Regions from separate parts of the Rhodococcus sp. 320_ES genome, predicted to be linked through region 2. Evidence: riboswitches for the same ligand, from Rfam matches in the RefSeq annotation. Region 2 holds a riboswitch; the other holds the start of a gene.
The links. A riboswitch is a leader RNA that binds a small molecule or an ion and turns the genes downstream of it on or off. The one in region 2 is predicted to bind cyclic di-AMP.
Positions count from the first base shown of each region.

Region 1: another riboswitch for cyclic di-AMP. It lies ahead of AC59JP_RS07815 (transglycosylase family protein); the one in region 2 lies ahead of AC59JP_RS02860 (C40 family peptidase).

Region 1 covers NZ_JCAWAG010000002.1:232,733-237,144, forward strand. The annotation lists gene AC59JP_RS07805 (hypothetical protein) at 2-217, shown strand; gene AC59JP_RS07810 (glycosyltransferase 87 family protein) at 323-1,738, shown strand; cyclic di-AMP (ydaO/yuaA leader) riboswitch at 1,811-1,997, shown strand; gene AC59JP_RS07815 (transglycosylase family protein) at 2,006-2,623, shown strand; gene AC59JP_RS07820 (hypothetical protein) at 2,692-2,883, opposite strand; gene AC59JP_RS07825 (helicase-associated domain-containing protein) at 2,944-4,412, shown strand, end outside.
Region 2 covers NZ_JCAWAG010000001.1:549,345-553,756, reverse strand. The annotation lists gene AC59JP_RS02870 (hypothetical protein) at 1-396, opposite strand, end outside; gene AC59JP_RS02865 (C40 family peptidase) at 564-1,607, opposite strand; gene AC59JP_RS02860 (C40 family peptidase) at 1,747-2,298, opposite strand; cyclic di-AMP (ydaO/yuaA leader) riboswitch at 2,342-2,509, opposite strand; gene AC59JP_RS02855 (hypothetical protein) at 2,624-2,905, opposite strand; gene AC59JP_RS02850 (DEDD exonuclease domain-containing protein) at 3,031-4,412, shown strand, end outside.

The DNA.
Region 1 (4,412 bases), on a different contig from region 2:
TGTGAGCGAGACTCGGAAGAAGACACCCGTGCTGCTGGCCCTCGCGTCGGTGTGCTTCGCGATCGGCGTGGTGGCCATCGTCGCCATGTTCGCCGTTCTGCTGACCGGCGGGGCCCCGGGTTTGTGGCTCTACCTGACGGCCATGGTCTTTCTGCCGCTCGGTTTCGTCTTGATGCTCGCGTTCGCTCTTCGGTCCGGTCGACGCGCTCGGCATTAGCCGATTGATGGCGTGTCACAACCGAAAGCGGCTTTCGCCGGTGCGTCGATGGTAAACGTACCAATCGTGCTCTAAAGTCTCGAGCGTGGCGAAGGACTCGTGCTCATGACTGCGGGTGCGCCGGACCGCTCGTTCCGCGCGCATCGCGTCGTCGTCGCCCTCTCGGTTGTCGCCGCCGTCGTCGCTCTGATCGCGCACGACCGCCTCATTCCGCTCGACACTCCCCTGTTCGGCCTGTTCCAGAACGCGGTCGACGCCGGGGTCTATCGAGCCGGGGGCACGACCGTGCTGCACGGCACCCCGCTCTACGACGGCAACCTGATCGACGACCTCCCCTTCACCTATCCACCCTTTGCGGCGCTGATCTTCGCTCCGCTCGGGTTGATGTCGATGGTCACCACGAAACTGCTGTTCTGGGTCGGCAACCTGGTGCTCGTGTACATCGCGGTCCGCCTGTGCTGGCGACATCTCGGATACGCGAACGACGCGTGGCTCACGGTCGTCAGCGCGTCGCTCGCGGTGGTGTTCACCTGGCTCGAGCCCGTGCGGATGACCATCTGGTTCGGTCAGATCAACCTGCTGCTCATGGTGGCGGTGCTGTGGGATCTGACCCGCCCCGAAGGCAGCCGGCTACGCGGTGTCGCCACCGGTCTGGCCGCCGGCACGAAGCTGACTCCCGGTCTGTTCGTCGTCTACCTCGCCGCGACCCGGCAATGGCGTGCGGCGGTCACGGCGGCACTGGCGTCCCTCATGACCGTCGTGGCCGGTTTCGTCGTCATCCCCGGCGACGCGGCGCGGTACTGGTTCACGGCCGTGTCGGAATCGACCCGGATCGGCGCACCGTCGAGCGGGGCGAATCAATCCATCCGCGGGGCGCTGCCGAGATGGATGGAAACCGTCGACCCGCCCGTCCTGCTGTGGGCGGCGTGCGTCCTCGTGGTCGGCGCGACCGGCATCGCCGTGGCGGTCGTGGCTCATCGTCGCGGTCACGTACTTCTCGGACTCACGATCACCGGGCTGACAGCGCCGATGGTGTCGCCGTTCTCGTGGGGTCATCACTGGGTGTGGTTCGTGCCCCTGATCGTGATGACCATGGATCTCGCGATCCGTCGGTTGCCGGCGTTCTGGGTTCTTCCCGTCGCACTGAGCGCCCCGCTCGCGTGCTGGTACCACACCTATCCCGACGGAGTCCGCGCGATCGGGACGTTCATGCTCCCGCCGCCGTCGTTCGTCGTCGGAGTCGTGATTCAGAGCGCCTACCCGCTGACCTATCTCGCGGTGCTGATCGGTGCCGCCATCGCGTTGCGCTCGACCGGAGCCGTCGGGCCCTCGACATCGACACCATTTCGTGATGTGACTTCCGTCACATCACGGGTAGGTAACGGAACGACCCCCGACCCGGTCACAGCACCCGCCGAACCGTCTAGCAGGGAGAAGTCTCGGCGCGATGTCGAGCGACGAAACTCCCACCACGACACCCATAGTTATCGAATAGTGACATCCTCCCCGGAACACACGTAGATTCTCCCTCGGCCGGAAAGTTCGGCCGCCGTCCTTACCCGCCGCGCCAAACCTCGTCCCGCGGGCCAAGGGCTTCCGACTAAGCAGAATCAGGGACGAGGGCGGGGGACCCACCACGTCTCCCTAGTGCAACCGGGCAGCAGATTCGTCTGCAGTCCTCGGGGTGAAGCCGAACCGTCCCAGCCAGGGGCGCGAACGCCGGGCTACCTCTCAGCCCGAACCCGACAGCTGACCTCGCAGGCGCGTGTGGAGAGGATTTCTACCCTTATGAGCGGACGTCATCGCAAACCCAGCACCACGGGCAAGACCGTCGCGAAGGTCGCCGTCACCGGCGCCATCATGACCACCGCGGGTCTCGCCTTCTCCGGAACCGCCAACGCCGCACCCGACTCCGACTGGGACAAGCTGGCGCAGTGCGAAGCCGGCGGCAACTGGGGCATCAACACCGGCAACGGATTCCAGGGCGGACTGCAGTTCTCCCCGAGCACGTGGACCTCGCACGGCGGTGGCGAATACGCCGCGACCGCCAACCAGGCCTCGCGCGAAGAGCAGATCACCGTTGCCGAGCGCGTGCTCGGCAGCCAGGGATGGGGCGCATGGCCCTCCTGCTCCGCCAAGCTCGGACTGAGCAGCGCGCCGACCGAGCGCGACACCCCGGCGACACCGTCCGTCCCCGCCGCACCGGCACTGCCCGACCTGACCTCGCTGGGTCAGAACGCGCAGGACTCCAACCAGGCGGCCATCCAGGGAATCACCGACGCGGTCAAGGCCGTGACCAGCGATCCCAACGTCGTGAACTTCGTCCAGTCCGTGACGCAGAACCTTCAGCTCGACCCGCAGGTCGTCAGCTTCTACGAAGCCAACAAGAACCTGCTCCCCCGCTAGATCCGGGCATCGAGAAAAGCCCCCACCCGTCGACCGGGTGGGGGCTTTTTCTGCTCGCTACACGGCGGTCAGCGGTTGATGACCGTCTCGGGGTGCGCGTACGGAAGAGAATCCACGGGCAACGGAAACTCCGTGTCCTCGCCGAACGGAGAGAGCCCACCCGCGCGTGACGACGCCAGTTCTGTCACCGGATGGTCCTCGTCGTCGGTGCCCTTCGGCCAGCCCGGATCGACATATCGCTGTTTCGGTTTGTTAGCCACAGCTCATTTTGACATCCGCGCCGGGGCATCTGCCACCCCAGGTATCTACTCTGATGATCGATGACCGACACCGAGAGCCCGAAAGCGGGTTCGACACCACCCGGCAGCGTGGGAACGCTCACCGACTGGATGTCCTCCCGCACCGACGAGCAGCTCACCGAGATGCTTCGTCTGCGACCCGACCTCACCGTCCCGCCCCCCGCGACACTCGACGTGCTTGCCGGCCGCTCTTCGCAGCGCGCGTCGGTACTGCGCGCCGCGGAGGACCTGGACACCCTCGCGCTCACGGTTCTCGAATTCCTCGCCCTCGAACGCGCCGACGACAACCCCGTGCCGCGCAGCAGGCTCGACACCCTCGTCGGCAAACGCGCCACCAAGAAATCCGTCACGGCTGCGCTCGACGTGTTGCGAAGCCGGGCTCTCGTACGCGGCACCACGGACCTGACCATGGTCCCGTCGGCGCGCGACGCCGTGCCGTGGCGAGTGGGGCGAATCCTCGATGCGAAACCCGATCTGACCGCGGAGGCCGTCGACGCGGCGCTGGCGTCGGTCGAACCGCGCGAGCGCGAACTGCTGACCACGTTGGCGAAATCGTCGTCCATCGGGCGTACGAAGGACGCGGCGCCGGGAACGCCCCCCGACCGTCCCGTGCAGCGTCTGCTGGCGGCGGGCCTGCTCACCTGGCTCGACGAGAACACGGTCGAGCTCCCCCCGCAGGTCTCCCAGGCACTGCGCGGCGAGCCGGTCTCGGATCCGTCGTCGCTGGTGCCGCCGACCGTCACCGCGGTATCGCATCCGATGGCCGACATCGACGCGGCCGCAGCGGGTGAAGCTCTGGACCTACTCCGTCAGTGCGCCGGCGTCATCGACGCTCTGAGCTCCGCGCCGGCACCTACACTCAAAGCGGGCGGTCTCGGCGTACGTGAACTGCGGCGCATCGCGAAGTCCGCCGAGATCGACGAGAGTCGAGCGGCGCTCGTGGTCGAACTCCTTGCCGCAGCCGGCCTCATCGCGTCGGGCATACCCGATCCGCCCCCGCCCGGCGACAGCGGCGACGACATGTGGGCACCCACCCCCGCCGTCGAGGCCTGGACCGCCGCCTCGCCCGCGAAACGATGGAACGCGCTGGCCACCGGGTGGCTCGACACCGCACGACTACCGTGGCTCATCGGCATGCGCGACGCGAACGACAAGCCCGTGGCGGCGCTGTCCGACGAGGCCCGGTCGACGGCGGCACCGCGCGATCGCCGCGTGGTGCTGGGCGTGCTGGCCGACCTCCCTGCAGGCGACTCCATCGACGACGCGGATCTGGTCCGAACCGCGACCTGGCGGCGACCTCGCATCGCCCCACGTCTCGGCCTGACTCCCGTCACGAAGTTCGTTGCCGAGGCCACGACGCTCGGCATCGTGGCGCGCGGCGCACTCTCCACCCCCGGCCGCGCGCTGCTGCGCGGCGCCGACGCCGCCGCCGCGATGCACACCGCGATGCCCGAACCGATCGACTACGTGCTGGTCCAGGCCGACCTGAC
Region 2 (4,412 bases):
TCCGAAGTCCCACGGTCCGCGCCACGTACTGCGCGTGCTGTCGCCGAGGGTCGAATCGGACACCAGTTTCCAGTCGTCGCCGCGACGAGCGACGAGAAGCGAGACAGGCTGGCGGGTCGGGCCGATGTCGGCGCCCGCGTATTCGTACCGCAGCACAACCGGGGGCGCCCACACGTCGACGGCCCCCGTGATGGCGTCGGCCGTCGCCGGAGGCACAGGTGTTTCGGGCGTGTTCGGATCGACTTCGTAGCCGAAATCGGCGAGCGGAACCCCGGTCAGGTTCTGTGCCCGCCGAATTTCGGCGTCGACGAACGCCGGGTCGGCAGACGGATCGAAGAGGGAACGCAGCGTGTCGACGTCATCGGACCGGACGGCCGTCCCCCATGCTGCGAGCAACCGGTTCAGGCCGTCGGTGCGCTGCTGGTCGTACGACGGCGCGGACGAAGCAGAAGGCGCAGTGTCGGACGAAGCAGTGTCTGACGAAGCAGTGGTGGCAGGCCCGGATCCGCACGCAGCCAGAAGTGTCGCTCCGACGACGACCAGCAGGACCGAACGCCACCGGCTCAGTAGCGTCGCGCTCCGTAGAACGGCCAGCGTGCCATTGATTCGACCTTCACCGGAACGCCGAAGGTGGACGCGTGAATGACGTTTCCGTTACCGACGTACATGCCCACGTGTGTTGCGCCGGGATAGAAGATCACCAGGTCACCCGGCTGAAGATCCTGCCGGTCCACCGGCGTTCCGCCCGCGGCCTGGGCCTGACTCGATCGGGGCAAGGTGACGCCGACCTGCTTGTACGACCACACCATGAGCCCGGAGCAGTCGTACCCGTCGGGCCCCGTTGCGCCCCACACGTACGGCTTGCCGATCTGGGTGAACGCGGCCTGCAGCGCCCCCATTCGCGACCCCGGAGTGAGTGTGGCCAGAATCGTCGCGGGGTCGAACCCCGGCGGGTACGGGGTTCCGGCGAGCGCCGCCTTGTCCTCACCGCTGAGTGCACCGAACGCAGCCATGACATCGGCGATCTGGGTCTGTAGTTGACTCTGCTTGTTCTGCAGGTCGTCGCTGACCGCTCGCGCCTGCTCGGCGGCCACACGCGCCGCGTCTGCCGACTGCTGCGACGCGTCCTTCGCGGTCTGCGCCGCCGCGGTCGCCGACATGAACGTGTCGACCTTGTCCCGCGTTTCGGCGGAGATGACGTCCAGCGCCGACATCTGATCGAGCATCTGCTGAGGTGAGTCGCTGACCATCAATGCGAACAGGCGATTGGTGCGGGCGCCCTGGTAGTTGGCCTGCGCGATCTTGTCGATCGTGGGCTGGACGGCAGCGATCTGCACCTGTGCGGCGTCGAGGGCGGCTTGGTTCTCCGCGAGCACCGCATTCGCGCGATCTCGGTCGGCCGTCTTGGCGTCGAGGTCGATCTGCGCGTTGTGCATTGCCTCGGTGGTCTCTTCGGACTGCCGAGAGAGCTCCGACAGCCGAGTCGAGGGGTCTCCGGGCGCCGGATCCGCGCCGGCGACGGTGGCAGGACCCACGAGGAGTCCGACGGCGACCACGGCCGTCACCATCAGACGGCGCACTGAGCGCTGGCGATCCGAGAACGACACGGTGGATGGAACTCCTGTTCGGACGAGCGTGGCTGGTGGTTCATCAGAGTACTACCGAGTAGTTCCCCGTTACGAGGAATGGAGCCAAACCAAAAGATTGGTTTGACTCCATCCATCGAACTCTGGGTCGGTCGAGCGATCAGGCGAAACGAGTTGCCCCGTCGACCGGCATCGAAGCGAGCGGAGCGATCTTGACCGGAACACCGGACGTGGACGCGTGCACGACGTTGCCGTTGCCGATGTAGATACCGGAGTGCGAGCCGCCGTAGAACGACACCACGTCGCCCGGCTGCAGGTTCGCCGTGGAGACGGGAACACCGGCCGACGCCTGCTCGTAGCTGGTACGGGGGATCTGCAGTCCGGCCTGCTTGTACGCCCACTGGACGAGGCCCGAGCAGTCGAACGCGTTGGGGCCGGCTGCGCCGTAGACGTAGGGTGCGCCGATCTTGCTCTCGGCTGCGTCGACCGCCTGCTGCGCGGCCGACGTGGCCGGAGCGGGAACGGCGGGAAGCTGAGGTGCGGCCGGAATCTGCGGCAGCGGCGGGAGTGCCTGCAGGATCTGGTCGGGAACGTCGAAGGTGCCGACACCGGGGATGGTGACCGGGGCTGCGAACGCGGGGGCCGCGGGGATCGCGATTGCGCCGGTGGTGAGGGCTCCGGCTACGAGGACGCTGCGGACCGGCCGCGACATGCTCGACGGTTTGCGGTGTTTCGCCACGAGAGAGAAGTACTCCATTTCTTCCATTCGTCCGCCGACCGAGTTAGCTGACGGGTTCGGGCTGGGAAGATCAGCCCTACCCACCGATGCCGGGTTGCGGCTCGGCGGGATTCACCCCAAGTAGAACGGTGGGTTCCCGGTACGACCACCCGAATGGTGGTGGCCGATTAGGCGGTGACGCTGCGATGCGATCCCGGATGGAGCAGCATGACTTCGCAATGTCTCGGAAAGATTACGAAATGGCATCCCTCCTGTCGAGTCCTGTCTGACAACGTGTCGCGGAACGGTCACGATTCGGTCACCCCGCGGCGTGCGCACCCCCGTCCGAACGTGGTTGGCCGGGCTGAGCCGGAGGCGTCGGAAGCGCCGACGTGACCAACCTGAGACGGGGTACCAGACCACTGTCCGCAAGCACGGCCATGGCGTCTCGTTCCTCCTGCTCGAGGTTGATTCGGAGGTCGTCGTGACCGACCGAATCCAGCCCTCGCTCGGGCATGCCGGGCTCCCCCAGAAGCACCGTCACAACGCAGTCCCGGCACGCGTCACCGCGCACCAGACATTCGCCACAATCCACGATCATGTGATCCTCGTCTCACTCGGGAATTCGTCCGGATCCGTACCCGAACGACCGCAACGTAACGGGCACCTCCGACACGTTCGGTCGAGCGGACACGTTGTCGGTGCCCCCACCTACCGTCACGTCTCGTGATCGCTCGACCCGCGTCCTCCGGACAACAGCTCGCGTTCGACGAGCTCGATCAGTCGTTGCGCGACACCACGTTCGTGGTGGTCGACCTCGAGACCACCGGAGGTCGCCCGGACGAGGACGCGATCACCGAGATCGGCGCAGTGAAGATCCGCGGCGGTGAGGTCATCGGCGAGATGGCCACCCTCGTCGACCCCGGCCGCAGCGTTCCTCCGTACATCGTCGAACTCACCGGAATCTCCACGGCCATGCTGGTGGGTGCGCCGCGTATCGAACGGGTTCTGCCGAGCTTCATCGAGTTCGCGCGCGGATCGATCCTCGTCGCGCACAACGCGCGGTTCGACGTCGGCTTTCTCAAGACGGCTGCCGCCAGAATGGACGTGGCGTGGCCGCCGTTCCAGGTGCTGTGCACGGTCAAGCTCGCCAGACGCGTGCTGACCCGAGACGAGGCACCGTCGGTCAAGCTCTCCTCGCTCGCGCTGCTCTTCGGCGTGCAGACCCGTCCCATTCACCGCGCCCTCGACGACGCACGGGCCACCGTCGAGGTGCTGCACAACCTGATCGAACGGGTGGGAAACCAAGGGGTGCACAGCTATCCGGAGCTGGTGGACTACCTCCCCGCCGTACCCGCCGCCCACCGAGCGAAACGGCACCTCGCGCACGGACTGCCGCACGCGCCCGGGGTGTACCTGTTCCGCGGGCCCTCCGACGAGGTTCTCTACGTCGGCACCTCGTCCAACCTGCACCGGCGGGTACGCAACTACTTCACCGGGTCCGAGACGCGTGGACGCATGAAGGAGATGGTTGCCCTCGCCACCCGCGTCGACCACGTGGAGTGCGCGCACGCCATCGAGGCAGGCGTTCGAGAACTGCGACTCCTCGTCGCGCACGCCCCGCCGTACAACCGTCGGTCCAAATTTCCCAAGCGCGGGTGGTGGATCGCGCTCACCGCCGAGGCCTTCCCGCGGTTGTCGGTGGTGCGCACGCCGACCGCACAGTGCCTCGGACCGTTCTCCGGCCGTACGGCGGCGGTCGAGGTGGCTGCGCTCGTGGCCGAAACCTGCCGCATCCGAACCTGCACGCGTCGCATCCCGGCTTCCAGGCAGCACGGGTGTGCGGTGGAATCGGTGGGAGGGTGCGCCGCGGCGGGAGACGGCCCACAGGACGCGGAGGCCTACGCCCCGGTCGCGCAGACGTTCCGAGACCTCGCCGCGGGAGTCGACTCGTCCGTCGTCGACGTCCTGCTCCGGCGAATCGACGATCTCGCCGCAGCCGAACTGTTCGAGACCGCCGCTCGCCTGCGCGATCGAACCGAAGCGCTCGTCACGGCACTGCGCCGAATGCAGCGGCTGAGCTCCCTCGCGCGGCTCGAACAGATCGT